Regions from separate parts of the Peribacillus sp. NPDC097675 genome, predicted to be linked through region 2. Evidence: riboswitches for the same ligand, from Rfam matches in the RefSeq annotation. Region 2 holds a riboswitch; each other region holds the start of a gene.
What was found. Region 2 has a riboswitch for S-adenosylmethionine ahead of ACQKL5_RS17000 (methionine biosynthesis PLP-dependent protein). Riboswitches for the same ligand answer to the same signal wherever they lie in the genome.

Region 1: it holds a riboswitch for S-adenosylmethionine, as region 2 does, so the genes downstream of both, ACQKL5_RS14655 (bifunctional homocysteine S-methyltransferase/methylenetetrahydrofolate reductase) here and ACQKL5_RS17000 (methionine biosynthesis PLP-dependent protein) in region 2, are expected to answer to the same signal.
Region 3: it holds a riboswitch for S-adenosylmethionine, as region 2 does, so the genes downstream of both, ACQKL5_RS09730 (sugar ABC transporter substrate-binding protein) here and ACQKL5_RS17000 (methionine biosynthesis PLP-dependent protein) in region 2, are expected to answer to the same signal.
Region 4: it holds a riboswitch for S-adenosylmethionine, as region 2 does, so the genes downstream of both, mtnW (2,3-diketo-5-methylthiopentyl-1-phosphate enolase) here and ACQKL5_RS17000 (methionine biosynthesis PLP-dependent protein) in region 2, are expected to answer to the same signal.

What each region holds. Positions count from the first base shown of each region.
Region 1 covers NZ_JBNNSK010000009.1:139,785-143,123, reverse strand. Annotated here, with positions in the region: gene ACQKL5_RS14670 (Ku protein) at 1-79, shown strand, start outside; gene ACQKL5_RS14665 (phosphatase PAP2 family protein) at 169-843, shown strand; gene ACQKL5_RS14660 (MOSC domain-containing protein) at 1,191-1,832, shown strand; SAM riboswitch class I at 1,944-2,042, shown strand; gene ACQKL5_RS14655 (bifunctional homocysteine S-methyltransferase/methylenetetrahydrofolate reductase) at 2,150-3,339, shown strand, end outside.
Region 2 covers NZ_JBNNSK010000011.1:176,109-179,447, reverse strand. Annotated here, with positions in the region: gene fumC (class II fumarate hydratase) at 1-1,056, opposite strand, end outside; SAM riboswitch class I at 1,375-1,489, shown strand; gene ACQKL5_RS17000 (methionine biosynthesis PLP-dependent protein) at 1,572-2,684, shown strand; gene metC (cystathionine beta-lyase) at 2,681-3,339, shown strand, end outside.
Region 3 covers NZ_JBNNSK010000005.1:180,446-183,784, reverse strand. Annotated here, with positions in the region: gene ACQKL5_RS09735 (dynamin family protein) at 1-1,785, shown strand, start outside; SAM riboswitch class I at 1,880-1,986, shown strand; gene ACQKL5_RS09730 (sugar ABC transporter substrate-binding protein) at 2,098-3,213, shown strand; gene ACQKL5_RS09725 (sugar ABC transporter ATP-binding protein) at 3,279-3,339, shown strand, end outside.
Region 4 covers NZ_JBNNSK010000009.1:175,000-178,338, forward strand. Annotated here, with positions in the region: gene ACQKL5_RS14840 (2-hydroxy-3-keto-5-methylthiopentenyl-1-phosphate phosphatase) at 1-107, opposite strand, end outside; gene mtnW (2,3-diketo-5-methylthiopentyl-1-phosphate enolase) at 110-1,342, opposite strand; SAM riboswitch class I at 1,493-1,645, opposite strand; gene ACQKL5_RS14850 (pyridoxal phosphate-dependent aminotransferase) at 1,767-2,951, opposite strand; gene ACQKL5_RS14855 (carbon-nitrogen family hydrolase) at 3,050-3,339, shown strand, end outside.

The DNA.
Region 1 (3,339 bases), on a different contig from region 2:
TCGCACGAAGCCAGAGAAATTAGCAGTGAAGAAAAAGACAACGCGCAAAAAAGCGGAGCCTAGAAAGAAACAAGCGTAAAAAAAGCTGAGCGAAACCCATATCGCTCAGTCTTTTTTGTTTTATCCTAGTGGTATTGAGGTAAATGAGCTAAAAGGAGGTGATGGAGATTGGACTTTCTTAGTGTACATGTTAGAAAAAAATATCTTTATATGACGATGATGGCTGGATTAATCGTAATCTATTTTTTAATCTTCAATGAAATTGTTGATGAATTGAAGGAAGGGGAGTTAATCGAATTTGATAAGGCCGTTATTGAATCTATACAAGGCCCCTTTAGCGAAGAATTTACCAATTTCGTGACCAAACTGACTTTTTTCGGTTCTCTGACATGGATAATTGCCCTGATTTCAGTCTTCTCGCTATTTCTGTTCTTATTTAGTAAAAAACACTACGCAATTTACATAATTTTAACTTCTGCATTAGGAGGTGGATTTAATTGGGGGTTAAAATATATTTTTCAACGGGAACGACCGGATATCGCTCCGTTATTATCAGTTTCAGGGTATAGTTTTCCAAGCGGACATTCCATGGCATCGGTCATCCTTTATGGCAGTATTGCAGTTGTATGTATACGATTGATCAAAAAAAATTTTATTAAAGGCCTTCTATGGATCCTAGCTCTTTTTGCCTCATTGATCATCGGATGGAGTCGTATTTATTTAGGTGTCCATTATCCGAGTGACGTCGTGGCAGGTTTTGTTGCGGGTGCTGCCTGGCTTACCATATCAGCATGGATGTTACGCTATCTCGAATATAAGGTGCCAAAAAAGCTTAGAAGATAAGGATGGTCCACCGAGAGAGAAATCATTTACTAAAAGTAGACAAAAAAATTCGCCCCCTAAAGAGCGACAATGAGGAAATTAATCGTGAAATCAACATATAGGCGACGGAATGTATTTTTCGACTATATATTGTGTTCATATTCTATCATAATTAATTCTAGAATAGCAACTAAATTACTAAAACTAAGGCATTATTTTATAGGGTAATGCCTTTTTTGTAAGGATTTTTTTCCTAGAGAAGTGTTTTTTATTTTTTTTTGGTATAATTAATTGAATATATTGAAAATTAAAAGCAGAATATACCTTCATGCAATCTATTAATTAAATAATGAAATGGAAGATGTCTAATGGAATATGGCAAAATTATTTCTCTTAACATCGGAATGCCCAAACAAGAGGAATTTTCAAGCGTTAAAATGAAAACGGCTATGAAAAAGAGGTCAATTGAATCTGTAACTGTTACAAAATTAGGTATCGAAGGGGATGGTGTAGGTAATAGGAAATTTCATGGGGGACCTGACCGTGCATTATGTTTTTATCCTTTTGAGCATTATCATCTTTGGAATCAGAAATTCTTTAAACAGCTTTCCATTCCTGCATTTGGCGAGAATTTGACGACTGCTGGAATGACTGAAAATCAAACGTATATTGGCGATGTGTATCGCATAGGTGAAACTGTCGTACAGATTACACAGGGACGTATTCCTTGCTCAACGATTTCCCATTTTAACCATGAACCAGATTTTTTGAAACTAGTGAAGGAAACTAATCTTACTGGGTATTTTGCTAAGGTGATACAAGAAGGAATGATAAGAAAACAAGACGATATCGTATTATTAGAACGGCTTCAGGATCAAGTTACGGTCCTCTATGCAACGGATGTAATTCTCCATCATCGTGATGGGCAGGATGGGGTAAATAATCTACTCTCGATACACTCTTTGGCAGACGAATGGAAATCTTTGCTTTTGAATAGGATTCAATTTTAAATAATCCGAATATAATGAAGAAATGACAAATATACTATTGAAAATGACGGATGATTCATGTAAGTTAAATATAAATAAATTTTTAAATCTTTAGAAAATTTAATTTAATAAATCTTATCGAGAGAGGTGAAGGGACTGGCCCGATGAAACCTCAGCAACCAGCCTAGGCAAAGGTGCTAAATCCAGCAAGCAGAGCTTGATAGATGAGGAGAATGTTTCGAGAAAAAACCTTCTTCTTTGAGAAGGTTTTTTTTCTTTACTCTCAAACTCATTTAAACCGAACAAAAACCATAGTGTTTTTGAGAGAGGGTGTATATATGGATTTTCGTAAAGAACTAAAAGAAAGAATGCTGGTGGGGGACGGAGCGATGGGTACGTTGTTGTATTCCTATGGAATCGATCAGTGTTATGAAGAAATAAACTGTACCAATCCTGATAAAATTGAGTCGATACATCGTGCGTATTTAGAAGCGGGTGCGGATATTCTACAAACTAATACATATGGAGCCAATTTTCATAAATTGAAACGGCATGGGCTTGAAGAAGAAGTTAGCCGGATTAATCGCCAAGGTGTCATCCTTGCTAAACAAGTTGCAAAAGGGAAGGCATTCGTTTTTGGTACAATTGGCGCCCAGCGTAGCATCCGTAAATCAGATTTAAGCATTGAAGAAATAAAACGGGGTTTTCGTGAACAGTTATACAGTTTGCTACTGGAAAACCCAGATGGGATTCTTCTTGAAACATATTATGATTTTGAAGAGCTTGAAACGGTGCTTCAAATCGCTAAAAAAGAAACGTCGCTGCCAATTATAGCAAATGTATCGATGCATGAAGTTGGAAACCTTCAAAATGGATTTCATTTGAATGAAGCTTTTCAAAAACTGGAATATCTGGGTGCGGATGTCGTTGGTGTGAATTGCCGTCTAGGCCCCCATCATATGATAAGGGCATTGGAAGAAGTGGAAATGCCTCAGAAGGCGTCGATTGCCATCTATCCAAATGCAAGTCTTCCTGATTATGTGGATGGGAGACTTGTCTATAAAGCGGAACCACAATATTTTGGTTCAAGTGCACTCGAATTAAGAAAACAAGGGGCTACAATTATAGGGGGATGCTGTGGTACGACACCACTGCATATACAGGCTGTGAAGAAAATGGTTGGCGCGTTGGCGCCAGTTAAAGATAAAATTACGAAAACTCGGCATATCGATATTATTGAGGTGAATACCAAGAAACAGGAAGTAGCTCTTCATGAAAGGGTCAAAACCGAGAGAACCATTCTAGTTGAACTGGATCCACCAAAGAAGTTAGGAATCGAAACGTTTATGGCAGGAGCAGAAGCTTTGAAGAAAGCGGGTGTGGATTCAATCACTTTAGCAGATAATTCCCTTGCTTCACCCAGAATCTCGAATTCTACCATAGCCAATTTATTAAAGGCCAAACTAGATGTGAATCCGCTGGTCCATATTACGTGCCGAGACCGAAATCTAATTGGGCTTCAATCTCA
Region 2 (3,339 bases):
ACCTTGGCTTGCTGCAAAACCGATGGTAGCATCGTTACCGACAACTTGTGTTGCGATCATCGTCATTGCTTCGCATTGTGTCGGGTTCACTTTACCTGGCATGATGGAGCTGCCTGGCTCGTTTTCTGGAATCGCAATTTCACCTATTCCGCTTCTTGGGCCACTGGCCAGCCATCTAACATCGTTCGCGATTTTCATTAAGTCTGCCGCTAATGCTTTTAGCGCACCATGGGCATATACGATTTCGTTATGGCTGGTTAAGGCATGGAACTTATTATCCGATGTGACAAAAGAATGCCCTGTATCAGCAGCGATTTGCTCAGCGGAAAGTCCCGGGAATTCTTTTTTCGTATTGATTCCAGTACCTACAGCTGTACCGCCCAATGCCAAGTTCAATAATTTTTGGCTGCTCTCTTCGATCATCGCTAAATCTTTATCAAGCATAGCTTTCCAACCGGAAATTTCCTGACCTAAAGTTAGTGGTGTTGCATCTTGAAGATGGGTACGGCCAATTTTCACGACGTCCCAGAATTCTTTTTCTTTGGCTGCGAATGTATCACGTAGCACTTTGATGGCCGGTACTAACTTTTCAGCCACTTCCATATAAGCTGCGATATGCATAGCCGTTGGGAATGTATCATTAGAGCTTTGTGCTTTGTTCACATCATCATTCGGGTGAAGCATTTCAGTTTCACCGTTTTCCTTCAACCATTCGTTCCCTTTGTTAGCGACCACTTCATTCACGTTCATATTACTTTGCGTGCCGCTCCCAGTTTGCCAGACCACCAGTGGGAAATGTTCATCAAGTGTTCCTTCTAGAATTTCACCACAAATCTTAACGATGGCATTCTTTTTCACTTCTGAAAGATCGCCCAGTTCAAAGTTCACTTTAGCTGCCGCTTGTTTTACATAAGCAAACGCATGAACCAATTCAATTGGCATTTTTTCATAACCTATTTTGAAGTTGTTGCGGCTTCTTTCTGTTTGTGCTCCCCAATACTTATCAGCAGGAACTTTCACTTCACCCATCGTATCTCGTTCGATTCTGTATTCCATGTGTTCTCCCCCTAAGTTCGCACTATCCATTAAGAAACGTTTATGTATATGCAATGAATAATGACGTTTTATATGAATCCCCTCTATATTGTACAAACTTTATTATTTTAAAGCAAAAAAAACAGAACAAATCCGGGCTTTTTCTTCAGAGGAATCGGTGTTTAATCAGCATCCATTTCTCTACCTCTGGTCATTCCATTAAAATCGTAATCTTCTATCCCTGCCACGTCACCTCCCCCTATTTCATGCATTTATCATGAATGTTCTTGACATAATTCTGTGTATATAGTAAATTCAAAAGAAATTGAATAATCTAAACTCTTATCGAGAGAGGTAGAGGGAATGGCCCTATGACACCTCAGCAACCTTCATTTGTTTCCAACCAATGAAAAGGTGCTAATTCCACAAGTTTATGTAACTTGGAAGATAAGAAGAATGACTCGTCTACTTATCCAAGTCTTCTTCTTAAAGAAGACTTTTTTTATTTTATTTAACTTAAAGGAGCAGTGAAAATTATGTACAAACCAGAAACGTATCTTGCTCAGCTTGGAAACCGCAGTGAAACGGCGACAGGAACGGTCAATCCGCCCGTTTACTTCTCGACAGCTTTCCGCCACGAAGGAATTGGTCAATCAACAGGTTTTGATTACACACGAACAGGAAACCCGACCCGTCAGCTTTTGGAGCAATCCATAGCCAAGCTTGAACATGGTGATCAAGGCTTTGCATGCAGCTCGGGAATGGCAGCGATTGCCTCCATCCTATCTTTATTCAAATCCGGAGATGCATGGATCAGTAGTGAGGATTTATACGGCGGTACATATCGATTGTTAGAACATGGTTTTAAAAAATGGGGATTACACTGCGATTATGTCAATACATGTTGCTTAGAGGATATCGAAAAAGCGATCACCCCTCAAACAAAGGCCATCTTTATTGAAACTCCCACAAATCCTCTGATGCAGCAAACGGACATTGCCGCAGTTTCCGCCCTTGCCAAACAATACAATTTACTATTGATTGTTGACAACACTTTCTACACACCAATCATTCAACAGCCCATCCTACTTGGTGCCGACATTGTGATTCATAGTGCAACGAAATATCTTGGCGGCCATAATGATGTACTTGCCGGTTTGATAGTGGCAAAAGGTGCGGAATTATGTGAGTCCCTTGCCTTCCACCATAATGGAATGGGAGCAGTCTTGAGTCCGTTCGATTCCTGGCTGTTGATGCGTGGGATGAAAACCTTGGCACTAAGAATGGAACGTCACGAAAAGAACGCCAAAATCATGGTCGATTATTTAACGGAGCATGATTGTGTAACAGATGTTCTCTATCCGGGCCGTGGTGGAATGATTTCCTTTCGGGTCAACGACGAAGCAGCCGTCAATCCATTTTTACAATCACTTTCCTTGATTTCCTTTGCAGAAAGCCTAGGCGGTGTTGAAAGCTTCATCACCTATCCGGCGACACAGACACATGCAGATATGCCTCTTGAAGTCAGAACGGCAAATGGTGTTTGTAATCGGCTACTACGTTTCTCCGTTGGCATCGAGGACAGCGAAGATTTAATCGGAGATCTGCAACAAGCATTCGCACAAGTCAAAAAGGAGGCACTACGATGACCAACCTTGAATTCAGCTTTGAAACCAAATTACTTCATAACCAACATAAATTCGATCCAACAACAGGCGGGGTGAGCGTTCCGATCCAGCACGCTTCCACTTTCCATCAGAATGATATTGATCAATTTGGAAAATACGATTACAGCCGTAGCGGGAATCCCACGCGCGAAGCACTTGAAGATATCATTGCAGAACTTGAAGAAGGTACCCGTGGATTTGCCTTTTCATCCGGGATGGCTGCCATTTCAACCGCCTTCCTCCTACTTTCTGCCGGTGACCATATCGTCATCTCCGAAGATGTGTATGGTGGTACATTCCGAATGGTAACAAGCGTGTTAACCCGCTTCAACATCGAGCATACTTTCGTGGATATGACGGATCTTGAAAGTGTAAAAGCCGCCATCCAGCCCAATACGAGAGCCATTTATATCGAAACTCCTTCCAATCCTTTGCTTAAGGTGACCGACATTAAAGCCGTATGTGATATTGCCAAAAGCATAGGTGCTTTGAGCTTTGTTGACAATACGTTCTTGACGCCCGCCCTGCAAAAACCGCTAAACCTCGGAGCAGATGTGGTCCTGCATAGTGCGACGAAATTCTTGTCCGGACATAGTGATGTCGTAGCAGGGCTTGCCGTCGTAAAAGATCCGGAACT
Region 3 (3,339 bases), on a different contig from region 2:
GTTCAAGATGCGGAAAGTTTGCTAGCGAAATCCCCTAGATTGGGAGGCGGAATGGAATCAGGAGAAAAACTGATCAATTCCATCATCCAATGGGCAGAGAGCAATGATTTATCGGTCGGTAATAAGTTGAAATGGATGGTAGACGGAATCAAGGATACAAGTAATTTCAACCTGCTTCTTGTTGGAAGTGCAGGGAATGGCAAGACATCCTTCATTCAGTCCATTGCAGGAGAAAGTATTGCGGCGGAAGACCATTCATCTCTGATTAGCGTGAAAGATGGCGATGACCTAGAAATCTATGAAATTACCGATACAGATCGTAAATCGGTAGAAGAGTTAACGGAATTGGATGAAATTCGCCGTCAGCGCGGTACAATTGTCGATGTTACGCTCATCAGTGACTACCTAAGAAATAATCGCCTACGATTATTAGATACGCCAGGATTCAATGGAGAGAAGAATGTAGATTCTGATTTCCATAATTATCTACTGGAGAGCGACGGAGTGATGTTCGTTTTAGATGCACGGGCACCTTTTACTGGCAGTGAACGTGATTTGCTATTGGAAATACAGCAAATGGCTCCAAAGCTTCCCATCCATTTCTTGCTCAATAAAATGGATACGATTTACAGCGATCAAGTGGCAGTCAGGATGGAAGATGAGACATGGGATAAAGTGAATGCCTATTTCCCTAATGCAAAAGTATTTGCGTACTCCAAGCTTTATGACAGCAAACAACAGCTACAGGATTTGGGAGTTTTCCTCCATGCAAACTATCAAGAAAGCAATTGGAAGGAAATGAGAGCGGAGAAGCTGCTTGCTTTTACTCGTAAAACATTATCCTATCTTTTAGAAAAACGGGCAGCAAACGAACGGAAATGCGAGCACTCGATTTCATGGAATGAACAGATGGAAGTGAAGCTGAAGGGTGCTACGAATCAGCTGACTGATTTGGAAACAGAAAAAAGCGAGAATATAACCAGATCTTATCGTTTACTTAAAGAAGAAGTGAAAAAGGAACTTTCCACAAGAATTCCCGAATTGTTGCGTGATTGCTCTAAAACATTATCTGAGAATAGTGATTTCAGCCAAGTCCATATACAGCTGAATCAGGAAATGAATGATCGGATACAGGCCTTTATATCAGACAAAATCATGCCACAATATTTCCGATCCCTTCAGGACTGGATCGCTACATCACAGTTGGAATTTATGCAAAGTCAACAGTTCATGGACGAAATGAGCGCCGGATTCAATGAATTGTATAAAGAAGAACGGATTGTACTTGCCGGGGACTTCAGGGTCCTGGATGACTGGCGTCGTGATGCTGACCGGATGACAAGCAGTATCCGGATTGATAACGTGAATATTTTACTGAGAAGGACACCATCTCAATTGATTCTTAAGGGAGCTGGGAAACTGTTCGGGGCCATACCTCAAAATAAAGCGAATATGTATAATAGATATAAGAAGTTCTTGGAAAATGAAGACTTCCAAGATGTTGCCGATATGATCAGTGACCGTTTCCTTACTCAATTTAGTTTGTTCGAAAAATCCCTGGAACGTGACATATCCCTGTTCTATCGCAATTCATTTGCCATCCTTGAAAAGAACATCGAACAAACGCAAACCGAAATCAAGGAACAGCAGGCTGCTTTGGAACATATGAGAGAAAATCCGGAAGTTTACCGTGATCCAATCACTCTTTTCGAAGTGAAGTTGCGCCAGTTCGAGCGTCTTGAAAAAGTCGAAAAAAGACGCCTGGCGAAATTGCAAGGAAAATAAAACATTTAAAATATTCTAAATACTATTGACTTAACGACTATATCTCTATAAAGTGTTACTTATCGAAACGAAACGTAACGTAACACATTATATTCTCTTATCAAGAGTGGCGGAGGGACTGGCCCTACGATGCCCAGCAACCGTTCCATTTAGGAATTGGTGCTAAATCCTGCAAAACAGAAATGTTTTGACAGATAAGAGAGGGATAAGTCCGCCAATCAGCTGATTAAACCTCTCTAATTTTAGAGAGGTTTTTATTTTAGATTTATACCAACAAAACAGATGTGAATAATGTAAAAAAGGGGAGTTAAAATGAGAAAATCACTTTTTAAAGGGGCATTCATTTCAGTCATTGCTTCGGCATTACTATTGACGGGCTGTTCTTCAGGACAAAGTACGGGAGAAGCCAAAAAAACGGAAAAAGTCTCCTTTGAAAATGTTCCAGAACGATTTGCAAAAGGGGAAGGAGCCAAAATTAAAGTCATCCGTAAGATTGGGGGGGATGATCACACGGCCCAATATTTAGCAGGAGCGAAAGAAGAAGGAGAAGCACTCGGCTTTCAAGTGGATACATATACGGCGAATGGAGATACGGCTAAATTCCATGATGCGATCGCCCAGGCACTTGAGGAAGATTATGATGGCTATATCATTTCCCATGGTGATGATGCAGCGACTGTGAATGATGTACAAAAATTGGTGGATGCAGGGAAAAGCGTAGTCACGTTTGATTCCATCAGTGATTTAACGAAGATTGATGGTGTAACCGTAACGTCACAAGACGATGAAGCATTGGCAACCCTTGCTTTTGATAAATTGATTGAAGAGGAAAAGGGCGAAGCGAACATTGCATACCTTTGGGTGGACGGTTTCCCACCAATGGTGAGAAGAAACGCCGTGTATCAAGATAAGCTAAAAGAAAACCCTGGCATTAAGGAAGTTGAAAGATTCGGGGTGGCATCGGCAGATACTTCGGTCCAGACGCAAAATGCGGTTGCTGCGATGTTGAATAAATATCCAAAAGGAAAGATTGACGCAATTTTTGCAACTTGGGATGCATTCGCTATCGGAGCTGCTCGTGCAATTAAAGAAGCAGGGCGGGATGAAGTGAAAATCTATGGAATTGATGTTTCCAATGCCGATCTTCAGGAGATTCAAACGAAAGGAAGTTCGTGGTCGTATACGGCAGCGGTTGATCCGAAATTGATTGGTGCAGTGAATTTGAGACTTTTGGCAAAAAAATTAGCGGGAGAAGAAACACCGCAAAGCTATGATTTAGAAGCTTCGTTGATTTCACAAAAACAGTTACAATCATCCAAGGAATCAGTCAACATGACCAATCTATCCGGCATTGTCAAAGGCTGGGGAGTTTCAACGGAATTTGAGGAAGAATGGATGAAGGTATTGAAAGAACATTATAAGAAGTAACAATCAGAATTGATGGACACTCTCTTCATGTCAAAGAGAGTGTCTGTTTAATGGGGGGATGGGACATGGGCATTCAATTAGATATGAAACAGATATCAATCGAATTTCCGGGTGTAAAAGCGCTGA
Region 4 (3,339 bases), on a different contig from region 2:
TTTAATGACTCCCAACCTGGCGGTGCAAACTTCTTCATGATTGAGATGATATTATCCGAGTTGGTAATCGTTCCATCAAAATCACAAAATATAATCGGTTTGATCATGCTTATAATCCTCCCCATAAGGCCAGCGCTTTTTGAAGTCCATGATCTTCCTTAGCTGCTAAAGATAATGATTTTCCAGCAAGTACAGCTTCTACCGCTGAACGGAATGCCTGTGCTCCACCCTTTGCACCATCAGGGTGACCATGGACACCTCCACCCGCATTTATCACGCTTTCTAATCCAAAATCTTTGATAAGATTAGGTACCATACCTGGATGTATGCCCGCTGATGGGACCGGGAAGGCCTTTTTCCATGATGGCTCATTTTTCGTCAAAGCTTCAGCAACCGCTAATGCCTCTGCTTTATCGAGTGCCACATTTCCGTATGGAGAAGGGAATAGGGATAAATCAGCACCTGAGAGCCTTGCCAACTTTCCAAGAAGAAGGGAATAGCTGACTCCATATAAAGCTGAGGAAGCTAATGCTCCGCTATATGCCGGATGAGCCATGATTGGTAGATTAATCCGATTGTTTTCACGTAAAGCCTGTAGTACATCTAATCCATATGTATGAACGTTAAATAATAAAGCATCGGCCCCAGCTTCAGCTGCACGCTCTGCTTTATCCATCAATTCGAATGTTCTCCCTGATAGATTCACAGCATATATAGTCCGATGACCCGTAGTTTCATAGACATCTTCCAAAATGGTCTTGCCCGTTCTTACTCTATCGAAAAATGGCGTCTGCTCTTGATCAAAGAGAATTTCATCATCCTTTACAAGATCGACCCCTCCCAGTGCCTGTTGCAATAATTGTTCATTGTGATAAGCAAGATCCCGACCTAACACCCCTTTAAAAATACTCATCACGAGAGGACGGTCAAATACATCAATTTTTTCCCTGATTCCAGTAATGCCAAATCGAGGACCTGGGAAGGCTTTTTGAATATCGCCAACAAAATCCAAATCTATCAATTTGATTTCCCCATCCAATGACAGTTTACCGAATACCGTCGTCAGGATGGCCGGTAGATCATTAGAAAAATTACCTGCAGGGTAGGCAATCTTGATTGTTGAACGGTACACTTTTTGACCGAAATAGAGATTAACTCGCCCTTCTTCAGGAAGAGGTGTTACGGAAATTACTCTCCCTTTATGTTTTTCCAATTGCTTCTGCACTAAGTGAGGCAGTTCTGTCCAAGTCCCTACCGTCAATCCTAATGCAATGCCTTCTGCTTTTTTTTCATGCTCTCCTTTGAAATCATGAAGTAAATACGTAGCGATTATTTCACTCATTTGATCACTCCTTATACGTTAAAGTCAATGTTGAAGTATTTCTTCATGTACCCAGCCCTGCTCATCTGAAAAAGAGTGATATTACCACAAATCTATTTTTGAGCAAAACACAAAAGCCCCTTCCTAAAGAAGAGGCTTTAAAAAGCCATCTTCTTATCTCCCAGCCGGATGGCTGCAAGAATTAGCACCGTGCCCTGTGGACCCAACAAGGATCCGGCGGAATTACCGCCCCATTTCACAATGGTATTACAGTCGGTTGCTGGGTTTCATCGGGCTAGTCCCTCCACCTGCTCAAAATAAGAAAATGCTATTATATTTTTGTTTGAGTATCTAATTTAAAGATTTAGAATTATCTTTATATTCTTTCATGCAATTCATACTTTGTCAATAGGTTTTAGCGATTTAAATCAATCAAACCTTACACTCACTGTTTTTCACCAAATAAGTTCAAGGCACCAATTCTTTCTACTGCTTCTTGAAGCCTCTCTTCTGAAGTAAGAAGTCCTACCCTGACATACCCTTCACCAAACTCACCAAAACCATTTCCTGGTGCAACGGCGACATGAGCTTGGGTTAATAAATGGTCCGCAAAGCTAGCGGATGTAAAACCTTCCGGGACCTTAAGCCATGCAAAAAAGGAAGCATCAGGAGCCTGGACATCCCATCCAATTGACCGTAATCCTTCAATCAATACATTTCTTCGTCCTTCGTACATGTCCACCAGTTCTTTTACGCAATTTTGTGAATCCAATAAGGCGCATTCCGCTGCTTCTTGTATGGCCGGAAAGAGGCTGACATAAAGATGATCCTGTAATAATTCGATTGCTTCGATGATACTTTCGTTACCAACAGCAAAACCGACTCTCCACCCTGCCATATTATAAGTTTTTGATAGTGTATAAATTTCTATTCCGACATCTTTCGCACCCTTTACTTGAAGGAAACTTAATGGTTTTTTTCCATCAAACCCTATTGCCCCGTAAGCAAAATCATGAACCACACAAATTGAGTGCTCTTTGGCCCTTATAACGGTTTCTTCAAAAAACTCTTCTGTTGCGGAAGCTCCTGTAGGATTATTCGGGTAATTCAAAAACATCATTTTGGCTTTTTCCAAAACTTTAGTATCTATTTCCTGGTAATTAGGGAGAAAATCATTTTCTTCCGTCAAGGGCATAATTTCTGTTTTAGCCTGTGCTAAGGCCACGCCTGACAAATAATCGGGATAGCCAGGATCAGGTACTAAAATTGTATCGCCTGGATTCAATAAGCACTGCGGTAATTCCACAAGGCCAGCCTTTCCACCAAATAGAATTGCCACTTCCGTTTTGGGGTCTAGCTTGACGCCATATTCACGTTCATAGAAGAGAGCCGCAGCTTCTTTTAAATATTGATGACCTCGGAAAGGAGAATATTTATGATTCATAGTATTTTCTGATGCTGTCTGCAGACTTTGCACAATATGACCTGGAGTAGGTTGATCTGGATTTCCCTGTCCAAGATTAATGACATCATGGCCTTGTGAAGATATCTTATTTACTTTTTCAACTAAAGAAGCAAAAAATTGCTTGGGAAGCTCCTGAAGAAGTTTGGATTTTTCGAATTGCACCATCTTTACACCTTCTCTGAAATTTCTTGAAATTCTAGTCACAAATGATATATGTTTATCATAATCTTGTAAAGTACTTTTTTACATATGGAGGTTTTAATATGAAATGGAAAATCGCCTGCCTACAAATGGAAATTGCCTTTGGACAACCGGATATTAATTTTCAGGTGGCAGAACAATGGATTGAAAAAGCTGCACAGTCTAAACCGGATATCGTCGTGCTGCCAGAACTATGGACAACCGGTTATGATTTAACGAGATTACAAGAAATCTCAGACGAGGAAGCGGAACAAACCATAACCTTTCTAAAAGCACTTGCAAAAAAACACCATATTCACCTTATTGGTGGCTCGATTGCAAAAAAAACCACGGAAGGTATCTATAACACAAT